One region of the Stappia sp. P2PMeth1 genome, then DNA from elsewhere that is predicted to be linked to it. Evidence: predicted binding sites of a transcription regulator. Region 1 holds the regulator's gene; the other holds the start of a gene.
What was found. Region 1 encodes HrcA, which represses chaperone genes, less so after heat shock. Its sites were predicted from a motif close to GTTAGCACTCNCNNNNNGNGAGTGCTAAC; they were not measured.

Region 1 (7,751 bases):
CGAAGGCGGCAAGCAGCGTCTCGGCGAGCCTTCCGCGCGGGCGCACCCCGTCGCGCGACAGCAGCGCCGATTTCAGCGCCTCGCGGCCGAGCCGGGCGCCGCCCCCCTGGTCGGCGAGATGCACGCCCCAGCCGCCGACGCTGCGGATCTCGCCGCCATGGCGGGCGAGAAAGGCCGACCCGGTGCCGAGGATCGCCATGATCCCGTCATCGGGCCCGAGCGCGCCTTCCAGCGCGATCTCGCCGTCGCCGACGAGCTCCACCTGCGAAAAGGGAAGGGAGAGAAGCGCGCGGCCGTCGCGGCCGAGCTGGCGGGCGCCGGCAAGACCGAGCAGCGCCGGGCAATCCGCGAGCGCCTCCGCCGGCAGGCCGGCCTCGGCTAGGGCGGCGCCCGCCGCCGCAAGGATATTGGCGGCGGCCTGCCCCGGGTCGGTCGCGACATTGGCGGGGCCGGCGAGGCCGCGCGCGACGATCTCGCCGTCACGGCCGGCAAGGGCGGCGCGGCAGGTGCTGCCGCCGCCGTCGACGGCGATGAGCCAGGAGCTCATGCGAGGACGCTCATGTCTCGCTCAGTGGGTGGCGGGCTGCTCGGCGAGCTTGCGGGCCTGCTCGATCCAGCCGTCGCGGTCGATGCGGCCGCGGAAGTCGAGGCGGCTGTCGAGCGCGGCGATCTGCTCGTCGGTGAGCGCGGCGATCTGCCAGTAGTGGAAGATGCCGGCGCCGTTCAGCGCGGTCTGCAGCTTCGGGCCGATGCCGCCGATGGCGGTGAGGTCGTCGGCAACGCCGCGCGGCGTCGCCAGCAGCACCTCGGCCAGCGGATCGGAGACCTTGCCCGACGCCCTGGCCGGCTTTGCCCTGACGTCGGCCTTCGGCGGGGCCGCCGGAAGCTGGGCATGGCTGCGCATGAAGTCGAGAATGCGCGGGGCGATCTCGGAGCGGAAGCGCGAGCCGTTGAACACGCCGTAATGGCCGACATCGGGCTGCATGTAATGGGCGCGCATGTCGGGGGCGAGGTTGACGCACAGGTTGTGCGCCGCCATCGTCTGGCCGCGGCCGGTGATGTCGTCCTTCTCGCCCTCGACGGTGAGCAGGGCCGAGCGGCGGATGGCGCTGCAGTCGACCAGCTCGCCGCGATGGCGCAGCTCGCCCTTGGCAAGCGCGTGGCGGATGAACACGGTCTCCACCGTCTGCAGGTAGAACTCCGCCGTGAGGTCCATCACCGCCAGATATTCGTCATAGAAGTCGCGATGCTTCTCGGCATTGTCGCCGTCGCCGGAGACGAGATGCTGGAAGAACTCGTGATGGGCGTTGACGTGGCGGTCGAGGTTCATGCTCATGAAGCCGGAAAGCTGCAGGAAGCCCGGATAGACGTCGCGCATGAAGCCCGGCTGCGGGAACGGCACCTTCATGATGACGTTGCGCTCGAACCACTCGATGCTCTTGCTCTCGGCGAGATCGTTGACGGCGGTCGGGTTGATCCGCGTGTCGATCGGCCCGCCCATCAGGGTGACGCTGGCCGGGGCGCAAGGGTCGCCATGCGCCTCCATCACCGCCGTTGCGGCGAGCACCGGCACCGACGGCTGGCACACGCCCATGACATGGGTGTCCGGCCCCAGGAAGTGCAGCATCTCGATGACATAGTCGATATAGTCGTCGAGATCGAAGCGCCCTTCGGTGAGCGGCACCATGCGCGCGTCGATCCAGTCGGTGATGTAGATGTCGGCGCTCGGCAGCATCGTCTCGACCGTGCCGCGCAGCAGCGTCGCATAGTGGCCCGACATCGGCGCCACCATCAGGATGCGCGGGCCCTTGTGCTTGCGCTCGCCGAGCTTGCGGTCGAAATGCAAGAGGTTGCAGAACGGCTTCTTCCAGACGATCTCCTCGCGCACCGGCACCTTGACGCCGCTGACGGTGGTCTGGGTGAGGCCGAATTCCGGCTTGCCGTAGCGCCGGGTCATCCGCTCGATCAACTCGCAGCCGGCGGCGACCGAGCGCCCGATCGGGGTGTGCGAGAGCGGGTTGAGCGGGTTCTGGAAATACAGGCGCGCCATGTCGGCGCTCGCCCGCAGCGGACTCATCGCCGCATGATTGAATTCATAGACCTGGTAGAACACGTGACCGACCTCGCAATCTCCGTGAGGCAGCGCAGCATGGACGGCTGCCTTTTGTCGCATTGCAAAAATAATATGACAAAGATGAAGGCCGCTTCAACAGGCAGGACGGTCTCCGGCCGGTCATGCGGTGACGGAATACCGGAAGTGCGGCCCTTGCCGCCGGAATCTCCTCCGGATGTCCCTGAAAACGCAAGCCAAGACAGGATCTTGCGCAAATCGGCAACGCGGTGGAAAAAAGTTGCCGGAGCCGTCAATTTTCAGGAGATATCGTAAAAAATTACGATGCAAGATCTGCGACGACCGCATCCAATACGAGCAAACCGGCCGGCGTGACCCGCATCCGCGTGCCGCCGAGTCGTTCCACCATGCCGTGTTCGACGAGGTCGGCGACGCGGCGCGGATCGGTCCGGCGGTCGGAAATCGCCTCGAAGCGGGCAAGGTCGACGCCCTCCACCAGCCGCAGGCCCATCAGGAGGAACTCGTCGCCCTGCTCCTCCCGGGTCAGCGACACGTCCTCCATCAACCCCTCGCCGCGCGCCTCGACGGCGGCGAGCCAGGTCTCCGGATGGCGCTCGGTGGCGGTGGCGAACTTGCCGTTGCCGCCGGTCAGCCGGCCATGGGCGCCGGGGCCGACGCCGACATAGTCGCCATAGCGCCAATAGACGAGATTGTGCCGGCACTCGGCGCCGGGCACCGCATGGTTGGAGACCTCGTAGGCCGGCATGCCGTGGCGGGCGCAGATCTCCTGCGTCAGGTCGTAGAGATCGGCGGCGGTGTCGGGATCGGGCACCACCAGCTTGCCGGCGCGGTGCAGCTCGAAATAGGGCGTGCCCTGCTCGATGGTGAGCTGGTAGAGCGACAGGTGGTCGGCGGCAAGGCCGATCGCCTCCTCCAGCTCGGCGCGCCAGGCGGCGGCATCCTGGTCGGGCCGGGCGTAGATCAGGTCGAAGGAGATGCGCTCGAAGGTCGAGCGGGCGATGCCGATCGCCGCGCGCGCCTGATCCGCGTCATGCAGCCGGCCGAGGCGCCTCAGGTCCGCGTCCCGCAAGGACTGCACGCCGAGCGACAGCCGGTTGACGCCGGCGGCGCGATAGCCGCGAAACCGCTCCGCCTCCACCGAGGAGGGGTTGGCCTCCATCGACACCTCGACGGTCGGCGAGATCTCCCACAGTCCGGCGATGGCGTCGAGCACGCGGCCGACGGTCGCAGGGAGCATCAAGGACGGGGTGCCGCCGCCGAGAAAGATCGACTCGACCCGCCGCCCGCGCGTGCGTGCGGCGAAATAGGCAAGCTCCCGCTCGAAGGCGGCGGCAAAGCGCGGCTGGTCGATGCCGGCATGGCGGACATGGCTGTTGAAGTCGCAATACGGGCATTTGGCCTCGCAGAAGGGCCAATGCACATAGATGCCGAAACCGCCGTCCGCCTCTGCCATCATGCCTCCAGGCAGCGCGCGGAGAACTCCGCGAAGGCGCGGGCGCGGTGCGACAGCGCGGCGCCGGCCTGCCCGTGCTTTTCCTCCGCCGACATCTCGCCGAAGGTGCGGGCGTGGCCGTCCGGCTGGAACATCGGATCATAGCCGAAGCCGCCGCTGCCGCGCGGCGGCCACACGGCGGTGCCCTCGACCTCGCCGCGGAACAGGGCGACCTCGCCGTCCGGAAAGGCAAGGCAGAGCACGGCGACGAAGGACGCGCGGCGGTCCGCCGGATCGAGCGCGCCGGCGGCCTGCAGCTTTTCCTCGATGGTGCGCATCGCCATCGCGAAGTCCTTCTCGGGACCTGCCCAGCGGGCCGAATAGACCCCCGGCGCCCCGTCCAGCGCGACGACGCAGAAGCCGCTGTCGTCGGCGAGCGCCGGCAGGCCGGAGGCCTCGGCGGCGGCGCGCGCCTTCAGCTCCGCATTGGCCTCGAAGGTGGTGCCGGTCTCTTCCGGCTCGGGCAGGCCGAGCGCGCCGGCCGAGACGACCTCGTAGCCGTAAGGTGCCATCAGCTCGGCGAATTCGCGCAGCTTGCCCGGATTGTGGCTCGCCAGCACGATCCGGCCGGGCTCGAGCCGGCGGATGGGCGTGGATGCGGTGTCGGTCATGCGCGCCTCACGAGATCGCCATCTTCTGCAGGTCGACCAGCCGGGCGATGCCGGACTTGGCGAGCTCCATCAGCTCGGCGAACTGCGCCTCGGTGAAGGGCGCGCCCTCCGCCGTGCCCTGGATCTCGACGATGCCGCCGGCGCCGGTCATGACGAAATTGGCGTCGGTATCGGCGTCGGAGTCCTCGAGATAGTCGAGGTCGAGCACCGCCTGGCCGCCATGGATGCCGCAGGAAATCGCCGCCACATGGTCCTTCAGCACCTTGCCGGCGAGCATGTCGCGGGCGCGCATCCACTCGATGCAGTCATGCAGGGCGACCCAGGCGCCGGTGATCGCGGCGGTGCGGGTGCCGCCATCGGCCTGGATGACGTCGCAATCGACCGAGATCTGCCGCTCGCCGAGCAGCGGCAGGTCGACAATGGCGCGCAGCGACCGGCCGATCAGCCGCTGGATCTCCAGCGTGCGGCCCGACTGCTTGCCGGAGGACGCTTCGCGGCGCATGCGCTCGCCGGTGGCGCGCGGCAGCATGCCATATTCGGCGGTCACCCAGCCGCGGCCCTGGCCGCGCAGCCAGGGCGGAATCCGCTCTTCCAGGCTCGCGGTGCACAGAACATGGGTGTCGCCGAACTTGACCAGGCACGAGCCTTCCGCGTGTTTGGAAACGCTCCGTTCCAGCGTCACGGCGCGCAGCTCGTCCGCCGCGCGTTTGGATGGCCGCATGTCGATCCCCTTCAAAGCCTGCCGCTCGGGGCGCCAATGCCCCTTGCTCCTGTTCCGCGTCCCTCTTAATCCAATATGGGACAGGAATGAAATGCCTGTCTGCCGCTTGTCCCGCCTCGCCGGCCGGTCGGCGCCTTTGTCAGGGGCAATCACGGGATATGGGCAATCGCGGGCGGGCCGCACTATATTCGCTGAGGCTGGCCGCGTTGGCGGCAAGGCAGGATGTCAAGGTGCGGAAGCTGGAGTTGCTGAACCGGGGAGCGCGAACGTGACGCTGGGTGTGCCGTCCGTCAGCCTGAGCGATCTCGACAAGCGGTCGCGGGAGATCTTCCGCGCCATCGTCGAATCCTATCTCGACACCGGCGAGCCGGTCGGCTCGCGCAACCTGTCGCGGCTGCCCTCGATCCAATTGTCGCCGGCCTCGATCCGCAACATCATGTCCGACCTGGAACATGCCGGCCTGCTCTACGCGCCGCATACCTCGGCCGGGCGGATGCCGACGGAAGGGGGCCTGCGCTTCTTCGTCGATGCGCTGCTGGAGGTCGGCGACCTGACGCGCGAGGAGCGCGACCAGATCGACATCCAGGTCAAGGCGGCGCGCAGCGAGCGCACCAGCGAGCAGCTCCTGACCGAGGCGAGCCAGATGCTCTCCGGCCTGTCGCGCGGCGCCGGCGTCGTCTTCACCCACAAGGCGGACGTGCGCCTGCGCCATGTCGAATTCGTCCGCATCGAGCCGCTGAAGGCGCTGGTCGTGCTGGTCGGCGACGACGGCTCGGTGGAGAACCGCATCGTCGACCTGCCGCCCGGCCTGCCGCAGACCGCCCTGATCGAGGCGTCGAACTATCTCACCAGCCTGATCCGCGGCCGCACCCTGGCCGAGGCGCGGCGCGAGCTGGAGACCCAGCGCGACCGCCACCAGAAGGAGCTGGACGCGCTGACCGCCAAGCTGGTGGAAGCCGGCATCGCCACCCGCTCCGGCGCGGTCGACGCGGCCGGCTCGCTGATCGTGCGCGGCCGCTCCAACCTGCTGTCGCATCTGGAGGCGGAGCAGGACCTGGAGCGCATCCGCCTGCTGTTCGACGATCTGGAGAACAAGCGCGAGCTGATCCAGCTTCTGACCGCCGCCGAGGGCGGCGAGGGCGTGCGCATCTTCATCGGCTCGGAGAACAAGCTGTTCTCGCTCTCCGGCTCCTCCATCGTCGTCTCGCCCTTCCGCGATCAGGACGAGCGGATCATCGGTGTGCTCGGCGTCATCGGCCCGACCCGGCTGAACTATGCCCGCGTCATCCCGATGGTCGATTACACCGCCCGGCTGGTCGGCCGACTGCTGCGCTGACCGCCCCTTTCCGTTGCCTTGCCGGACCCTCAGATGACCCCGCTTTCGCCCGCAGAACTCGAACGCTACGCCCGCCACATCGTCCTGCAGGATGTCGGCGGCCCCGGCCAGCAGAAGCTGAAAGCCGCAAGGGTGCTGGTGATCGGCGCCGGCGGGCTCGGCGCGCCGGTGCTGCAATATCTGGCGGCGGCCGGCGTCGGCACGCTCGGCATCGTCGACGACGACACCGTGTCGCTCTCCAACCTGCAGCGCCAGGTGATCCACGACACCGACCATCTCGGCGAGCCGAAAGTGGCGAGCGCGGCCGAGGCGATCGCCCGGCTGAACCCGCATGTGAAGGTCGAGCCGCATGTGGCGCGGCTGACCGCGATGAACGCGCTGGCGCTGATTTCGCGCTACGACCTCGTCATCGACGGCTCCGACAATTTCGCCACCCGCTATCTCGTCTCAGATGCCTGCTTCTTTGCCGGCAAACCGTTGGTCACCGGCGCGGTCGGCCGGCTCGACGGCTCGCTGACGCTGCTGAAGCCGCATGAGAGCGGTGAGGACGGCACGCCGAACCCGACCTATCGCTGCCTCTTCCCCGAGCGCCCGGCGGACGGGCTGCTGCCGACGTGTGCGCAGGCCGGCGTGCTCGGCGCGCTGACCGGTATCGTCGGCACGCTGCAGGCGATGGAGGCGATCAAGGAGATCGCCGGCTTCGGCGAGGGTCTGCTCGGCCGGCTGCTGCTGATCGACGCGCGCTCGATGCGCTTCGAGACGATCCGCTACCGCTGGAGCGCGAAGAACCCCTTGAGCGGCACCGTCCGCAAGCGCTTCGACGAACTGGCCGGCGCGTGAGCTCCTTCTTCCGCCTGCGCCGCCAGCCGGCCCTGCCCGAGGAGATCACCCTGGAGATCGACGGGCGGATGCAGCGCATCGCGCTGCGCGCCAATCCGCGGGCGCAGCGCTACATCCTGCGCGTGCCGGCCGATGGCGGCCCGCCGGTGCTGACCGTGCCGAGGGGCGGCAGCCTTGCCACCGCGCGCGACTTCGCGCAGCGCCAGCGCGGCTGGCTGGCCGGGCGGCTGGGCGAGCGGCCCGAGGCGGTGCCCTTCGTCGAAGGCGGGGTGATCCCGCTGCGCGGGGCGGCGCACAGGATCGTTGCAGCGGGGGGCTTGCGCGGGCTGGTGCGGCGCGAGACGCAGGCGGAAACGCAGGCCGAGGCCGGCGCGATCGGCCACCTGCTGGTGCCCGGCGCTGCCGAGCACATTGCCCGCAAGCTCACCGACTGGCTGAAGCGCGAGGCGCGGCGGGACCTCGAGACCGCGGTGGCGCGCCACGCGGCGGCGCTCGGACGCCGCCCCTCCGGCCTTACCCTGCGCGACACCCGCAGCCGCTGGGGCTCCTGCACGGCGGACGGGCGGCTCTCCTTCTCTTGGCGGCTTGTGCTTGCGCCGCCTTCGATCCTCGATTACGTCGCTGCCCATGAGGTCGCTCATCTTGCCGAGATGAACCAC
Region 2 (7,518 bases), on a different contig from region 1:
CTGCGCTTCATGAAGGTCGATGTCCTGGCGCTCGGCATGCTGAGTTGCATGCGCCGGGGGCTGGACCTGTTGGCCGAGCACAAGGATATCCACCTCGATCTGGCGTCGATCCCGGCCGAGGATCCGCGCACCTATGCGATGATCCGCAAAGCCGATACGCTCGGCACCTTCCAGATCGAGAGCCGGGCGCAGATGTCGATGCTGCCGCGCTTGAAACCCCGGACCTATTACGACCTGGTGGTGCAGGTCGCGATCGTGCGGCCGGGGCCGATCCAGGGCGATATGGTTCATCCCTATCTGCGCCGGCGCGAGGGCCTGGAAGAGGTCGATTATCCCCGGCCCGAGCTGGAGAAGGTGCTGGGAAAGACGCTCGGCGTGCCGCTGTTCCAGGAACAGGCGATGCGCGTCGCCATCGAATGCGCGGGCTTTACCGCGGGCGAGGCCGATCTCCTGCGCAAGAGCATGGCGACCTTCAAACATACCGGCGGCGTCTCGAAGTTCCGCGACCGGCTGATCTCGGGGATGATCGCGCGCGGCTATGAGGAGCCGTTCGCGGCCCGGACCTTCCAGCAGCTCGAAGGCTTCGGCTCCTATGGTTTTCCCGAAAGCCATGCGGCGAGCTTCGCGCTGATCGCTTATGCCTCGGCCTGGCTCAAATGCTGGCACCCGGATGTCTTCTGCGCCGCGCTCCTCAACGCCCAGCCCATGGGCTTTTATGCGCCGGCCCAGATCGTGCGCGACGCCCGCGAGCATGGGGTGGAGGTCCGCCCGGTCTGCATCAATGCCTCCCGCTGGGATTGCACGCTGGAGCCGACCGGCGACGAAAGCCGTCTCGCGGTCCGTCTTGGACTGCGAATGGTCAAGGGCCTCGCCAATGCCCATGCCGCCGCCATCGTGGCGGCGCGGGGCGATGAGAATTTCACCTCGATCGCCGATCTCTGGCGGCGGGCCGGCGTTCCCGTCGCGGCGCTCGATCAGATCGCCGCGGCCGATGGATTCCGTCCGGCTTTCGGCCTCGCCCGGCGCGAGGCGCAATGGGCCATCAAGGGGCTGCGCGACGAGGAACTGCCGCTCTTCGCCGCCGCCTCGGACCGTGAGGGGCGGACCGTTCCGGAACTCGACGAGCCTGCGATCGCGCTGAGAGCGATGCCCGCCGGTCGCGAGGTGGTCGAGGATTACGGGCATATCGGCCTGTCGCTGCGCCGCCATCCGGTCTCCTTCCTGCGCGAGGACCTGGCGAAGCGCCGGATCGTCAGCTGCGCCGAGGCGATGGCGGCGCGCGACCGGCGCTGGCTGGAGGCGGCAGGGATCGTCCTGGTGCGCCAACGCCCCGGCTCGGCTAATGGCGTCATGTTCGTCACGCTCGAGGACGAGACCGGCATCGCCAATCTCGTCGTGTGGCAAAAGGTCTTCGAGCGCTATCGGCGGGTCATTCTCTCATCGAGCATGATCGCCGTGAGGGGCCGCGTTCAGCGCGAGGGCGAGGTCGTGCATCTTGTCGCCCATCGGATCGTCGATCTGTCGCGGGATCTGGCGAGTGTCGGGCAGCGCGAGGCGGCTGCGGCCGAGAAGCAGGGGCCGGTGGCCGGCGGCATCAGGGTGAAGGCGCGGGATTTCCGGTAAAGCCGGTGGCTTTGACAGAAGGCGGTATCGGTTCGAACCAAGGAATCGGCTTGCCTCTCGGGGATCACAGATCTTCTGGCCCGATCGACCATTCTGCGATTTCTCTATCGATCAATCGCCATTGTTCTGCAAGGTCGGCAAGGTCGGCGGTGTCTACAACAGGATGATCGAGGCCCTCGAATTGGTCACCGAGATATGTGGCGAGGCCCGCACCGCCTTCGTTGGCGAACCACACTCCGACCAGATCCGCGATTTCCTTCAACTGCCTGAGAGTCTTTTCAGCATCGCGAATGTCGAAATCACCAAGCTCCCTGTCCTGCCGACTTTGCTTGTTCCCGGCATGGGCAACATGCGAGTTAACGTGCTCGGCAATTCGATCAAGGCGGGCAAGCCGAGTTTCGATCTTCTCGAAGACCGTGTCCGAGATCAGATTGCTCGGGTTACGCTCTGACGCAGAAACGCCGCTCAAAACATCGAAATGCCGATGCGCGGCCTCACTTTTCATGAGCTCTGGATCGCCCCACACCGGACGCCCCTTCGCGGCGACGAGGTGGTCATGTTGTTCTTGATGCAGGCGATCGAGATCGTATTGCGCGTCAAGCACTTTCTCGACGTAGATTCTCCTGGTCAACCAGTTTTGGCTCGCTTTCACGTCGTTGACGACAGATCGGATCGAGTAAACTCCCTTGGGGCCTTTTATCGGGGCCTTATCGAGAAGTCGGCGAGTGCCGAGAAGCAGGCTTGACCAGTATCCCTCGGAAACGAGATTGAACATCATCTGGTTAAGCGGGGGTCTCGAGCCTCTCTTCTCATTTGCAAGACGGACGATCCGAACCGTCGTGCGAAAGGCGGCGTAGTTCCAGAGCAGATCCTGAATGGCTCTGTGGATGCCCGTTGTCTCGTCGCGAAAAGCATCCCGCCACGCGGCGATGTGCTGGTCATGCTGCGTCATTAGTTTTCCAAGCCTGAGCGCCAAACTCACCTCATCATACCGGGAGACGCCAACACCGGCGACGGCTATTCGCTTCTGATTCTTCCTTCGCGCGGGCTCGTTTTATTGTTCCCGCGAATAAACGCGCATCTTGCCGTGGGCCTGAAGGGGGAAGGCCTTCCCCCCTGGCCGGCACTATCGTTGCCGGCGCACCCCCTTCAGCGGGGAGACCCCCAGGCTGTGCTAAAACCCACCAATCGTGCGAGCGCAGCGAATGATTTTGCCCGCTCTATGGAATATGAGCGTTTGGCTGCTTAAGACCTCTTTGTCATCATCGGCTATGAGATCGCAAAATCCCGAAAGCTGCCGTTGAGCCGCTGCGGCTGACCGCTGCTTGGCCCTTATTGGTCCGCCTCGGAGGAACTATTCCGCACCCAAGTCGGACAGCCTCGGCATGTCAGCCTGCTCCTTCCCTTAATGCCTCTGCGATCAGCAGAGCAAGCTCCCCAGGCGGCTGGATACCGGAGATACGCTGATCGCATCCCCATGCCCATCCATCATCCCAACGTCGGATCGGTGAAGCTGGCTTGCACTTCACTCAATAGGTGATGCTAGTCAGAACCACGTAAAGGATCGTGGCGGCCAAGCCACCGACCATCAGTATCAGGAGCCAGAGGGACGGTTCCGTTCTTATTCGATCAAGATATCGCATCGGATGCTGCCTTTTCGAGTAGAGCACATGCATCTCAGATCAGCCTGTTGTCCTCGGCCTTCTGGCGGGCGCGGCGGCGGGTGCCGTCGGTATCCGATTTGCGGTGCCGTTCAGCCGCCGCCTTGCGGATCTGCTCGAAGCGATTTTCTTCGACCTGCTTGAGCGTCGGATGCGTATCTGTCTTCTTCACAAACGAGATCATTGCTGAAGTTCCTTCCTGTGGCGGGTGGAAACGCCCTGGCGCCTGCCTGAGCGCTTTAAACGGGGTATTATGCGCCAAGCCCGGTGACACAGCCTTGGACTCCAAGCCGGTCGGCAGTCGTCTGCCCCGGCATCGTCGCCCAGCCGCCGGCTTCCACGAACTGACGCTTCTTGTAGCTGTCGGGTATCGCCTTGAACTCGGCAAGTTTCGCCGCCGCATCTGGGGCCGCGTTGAACCTTTCGACGCATATGGCGGATGCCAGCTCCCCGCGCGCCGTGTCGCCGGCCGCTTTCGCCATGGTCTGCGAAGTGCCGCCAGTGACCCAGCCGCCCCAGCTGAATCCTATAACGATCGTTGCGATCATCGCCGCGATGCATGCCCAGACCAGAATGGTCTTTGAAGGCTGATAGTCTTCCCAGCGGCGGGAGAGAGATGGTTTGGTCGTGCTTTGTGTGGCCATGGAGATTCCTTCCAGGTTGGAATGCAGATTGCTTTGTCTGGGCGTCGGCCGAACGGTTCAGGCACTGTTCTCAGTATCCCATTCCGCCCATGCCGCCGTTGCCGGCCGACGGGGTGGATTCCTTCGCGCGAATGTCGGCGATCATCGCCTCGGCGGTGATCAGGAGCGCTGCGATCGAGCCGGCGTTCTGCAGGGCGGTTCTGACGACCTTGGCGGGGTCGACGATACCGGCCTCGATCATGTCGACATAGGTTTCGGTCTGGGCGTCGAAGCCCTGGTTGTGGTCCTTGCTGTCCGTGAGCTTGCTGACCACGATCGAGCCTTCGACGCCGGCATTCTCGGCGATCTGCCGGACCGGCGCTTCGAGCGCCCGACGCACGATCGAAATGCCTGCGGTTATATCGGCGTTGGCGCCTGTCAGAGAGGCCAGCACGGTCCTGACGCGCAGCAGCGCCACACCGCCGCCGGGCACGATGCCTTCCTCGACCGCAGCTCGGGTGGCGTTGAGCGCATCGTCGATGCGGTCTTTCTTCTCCTTGACCTCGGTCTCGGTCGCGCCGCCGACGCGGATCACCGCGACGCCTCCGGCGAGTTTGGCCAGCCGCTCCTGGAGCTTCTCCTTGTCGTAGTCCGAGGTCGTTTCCTCGATCTGCGCCTTGATCTGGGCAATACGAGCGGCGATGCCGGCCTTGTCGCCGGAACCGTCGATGATCGTTGTCGTGTCCTTGTCTACGACAACACGCTTGGCGCTGCCGAGCATGTCGAGCGTGACATTTTCCAGCTTGATGCCGAGATCGTCGGAGATCACCTGGCCGGCGGTCAGCACGGCGATGTCCTCGAGCATGGCCTTGCGGCGGTCGCCAAAGCCCGGAGCTTTCACGGCCGCGACCTTCAGGCCGCCGCGCAACTTGTTGACGACCAGCGTGGCGAGCGCCTCGCCCTCGACGTCCTCGGAGATGATCAGCAGCGGCTTGCCGCTTTGCACCACCGCCTCCAGGATCGGCAGCATGGCTTGAAGATTACCGAGCTTCTTCTCGTGGATGAGGATGTAGGGGTCATCCAGTTCCACGCGCATCTTTTCGGCGTTGGTGACGAAGTATGGAGAGAGGTAGCCGCGATCGAACTGCATGCCTTCGACCACGTCGAGCTCGGTTTCGGCGGTCCTGGCTTCCTCGACGGTGATCACACCCTCGTTGCCGACCTTGTCCATCGCACTCGCAATCATCCCGCCGATGGTGCCATCGCCATTGGCGGCGATCGTGCCGACCTGCGCGATCTCAGCCGACGACTTGACCTTCCTGGCCCGCGCCTGGATTTCCTTGACGACGGCCGCGACGCCAATGTCGATGCCGCGCTTCAGGTCCATCGGGTTCATCCCGGCGGCGACCAGCTTGGCGCCCTCGCGCAGGATGGAGGCCGCGAGCACCGTCGCCGTCGTGGTTCCGTCGCCGGCGAGGTCGTTGGTCTTGGAGGCCACCTCGCGCACCATCTGCGCGCCCATGTTCTCGAACTTGTCTTCGAGTTCGATCTCCCTGGCGACGGTGACGCCGTCCTTGGTGATGCGCGGCGCGCCATAGGCCTTGTCGATGACGACGTTGCGTCCCTTTGGCCCGAGCGTCACCTTGACGGCGTTGTTCAGCAGTTCGACGCCGCGCAGCATGCGGTCGCGGGCTTCGCCGGCGAATTTGATTTCCTTGGCAGACATGATGTTCGTCCAGTTCGGGCTTGATTATCAGGTATCGGCCGGTCAGGCGGCTTTGCTGGCGGCCGCCGTTGTCTTCTCGACGATGCCCATGATGTCGGATTCCTTCATGATCAGGAGATCCTCGCCGTCGAGCTTGACCTCGGTGCCGGACCATTTGCCGAACAGGATGAGGTCGCCCGCCTTGACGTCGAGTGGAACCAGCTTGCCGGCTTCGTCGCGCGAACCCGGGCCGACGGCGATCACCTCGCCTTCCTGCGGCTTTTCCTTCGCGGTATCGGGAATGATGATCCCGCCTTTGGATTTGAGATCGCCTTCCGCCCGTCGGATGACGACGCGGTCGTGGAGGGGCCGGAATTTCATGGGGTTCTTTCTGAGGCCGGCGCATAGGGCGACCACCTCGGATAGATAGCGACTTTGGCACTCGAATGATAGGAGTGCTAAACGTATTTCGTTGAAAAGGTGGAATTGCGAAAATTTATATCACTTCTACCAATGCGATGTTTGTTGTTTTCAATACGTATTTCCTGCCTTTTTAAGGATTTTTATTTTTATGGAAGAGCCATTTATTCAATTCTAGATAAATAATAGCGACCCGCTCCTTGTTTACCGGGTGGGGACAGCCCATATATAAAACTCGTTGATTTGGCCGACTTGGCTTTTTGCGGTGTCAGAGACCCGCCATTCACCACCGAATTCTCGATAGCGAATGCATCACGCGCCGACCTGGCGCGCATATCGCTCTGTTCGAACCTTGGAATGAACGCGCCGCTGACCACGGATGTACTGGCAGCACGGAAGTTCGTTCCGGTTCGAATGGGAATGATGCAGGAGGCGCGTTTGCGTGCTCCTGCGGAGGTATCGACCCATGACAACGCGCACCACGCAGAAAATCGTCCGGTTCTCCGCACCCTTCATGCTGTCCGGCTTCGACGCTGCGCAGCCTGCCGGCGACTATCGCGTGGACCAGGATGAGGAACTGCTGGAGGGATCCTCCCGCCTTGCCTGGAGACGTGTAGGCGCCTTCATCCACCTGCCCGCCATCGGCATTGATGGCCACACGTATCAGATGGCGCCGATAGATCCCGCCGATCTCGACGCCGCCCTCGAAAAGGATCACCAACAGCCATGATATCAACCAACCCAATCCGGCGCACGAACCGTCCCGCCCGCCACGAGGCTCCTGCTCATCTCTTCGCGATCGGACAGGCTGTCCGGCTCAAGGGCGGTTTCGTGAGGCCGGCATTACCCGCCGATATCTACCGCATAACCGGCAGACTGCCGGCACGGGGAGATTCACTGCAATATCGCATCCGCAACGACGACGAACGCCATGAGCGAGTGACGACGCAGGACAGCCTCGAGCCGGTCGACATGTCGCAATCCGGTAATGGCGCAACCCTCATCGAAAGGACGTTCGGACATGGCTAAAGGCCAGAAACGAAGCAATCGCGAGATCAGAAAGCCGAAACAGGAGAAGGCCCCGCCAAAGCCTGAAAGCACCTTCGGCAACCAGATCAAGTTTGCCGCCAATGATGCCAATGCTTCCCAAGGCAAAGGCAAGCACTGAGGCAGTGCTGCTCCGGCTGAAAGAGCAAGTAGCGCCATGAAAGTTGTCATCGAGTTCTACCGCACGCGGGAGACGGATGACGCCCATGCTGTCGTGGGCCGAGAGGCGGTGGAAGCCGTCGATCTCGCCAACGCCATTGAGATTGCGCAACTGCTTTCGCAGACGCTCGATATGCCTCAACGGCCCGACGCCATCGCGATCACCGACTTATCCGGTAACGCGCTATTTTCCGGCATCATTGATGCCGACGTGACCACTAGAGAAAGGCCACGATCATGACCCGATACATAGATGAAATCGAACGGGAGCGGCACGACC

Region 2: P2PM1_RS21310 (co-chaperone GroES) is a predicted target of HrcA. The motif match lies at 6,047-6,075, and genes of this name have one in related genera.

Annotation. Positions count from the first base shown of each region.
Region 1 is NZ_FYAW01000022.1:53,169-60,919, reverse strand. It holds gene P2PM1_RS15885 (BadF/BadG/BcrA/BcrD ATPase family protein) at 1-547, opposite strand, end outside; gene phaZ (polyhydroxyalkanoate depolymerase) at 569-2,113, opposite strand; gene hemW (radical SAM family heme chaperone HemW) at 2,391-3,548, opposite strand; gene rdgB (RdgB/HAM1 family non-canonical purine NTP pyrophosphatase) at 3,545-4,195, opposite strand; gene rph (ribonuclease PH) at 4,203-4,916, opposite strand; gene hrcA (heat-inducible transcriptional repressor HrcA) at 5,185-6,252, shown strand; gene moeB (molybdopterin-synthase adenylyltransferase MoeB) at 6,286-7,092, shown strand; gene P2PM1_RS15850 (M48 family metallopeptidase) at 7,161-7,751, shown strand, end outside.
Region 2 is NZ_FYAW01000037.1:60,632-68,149, forward strand. It holds gene P2PM1_RS21285 (error-prone DNA polymerase) at 1-1,623, shown strand, start outside; gene P2PM1_RS21290 (hypothetical protein) at 1,688-2,575, opposite strand; gene P2PM1_RS21295 (hypothetical protein) at 3,301-3,468, opposite strand; gene P2PM1_RS21300 (hypothetical protein) at 3,536-3,928, opposite strand; gene groL (chaperonin GroEL) at 3,999-5,633, opposite strand; gene P2PM1_RS21310 (co-chaperone GroES) at 5,676-5,993, opposite strand; gene P2PM1_RS21315 (hypothetical protein) at 6,499-6,762, shown strand; gene P2PM1_RS21320 (hypothetical protein) at 6,759-7,061, shown strand; gene P2PM1_RS21325 (hypothetical protein) at 7,054-7,200, shown strand; gene P2PM1_RS21330 (hypothetical protein) at 7,237-7,479, shown strand; gene P2PM1_RS21335 (hypothetical protein) at 7,476-7,518, shown strand, end outside.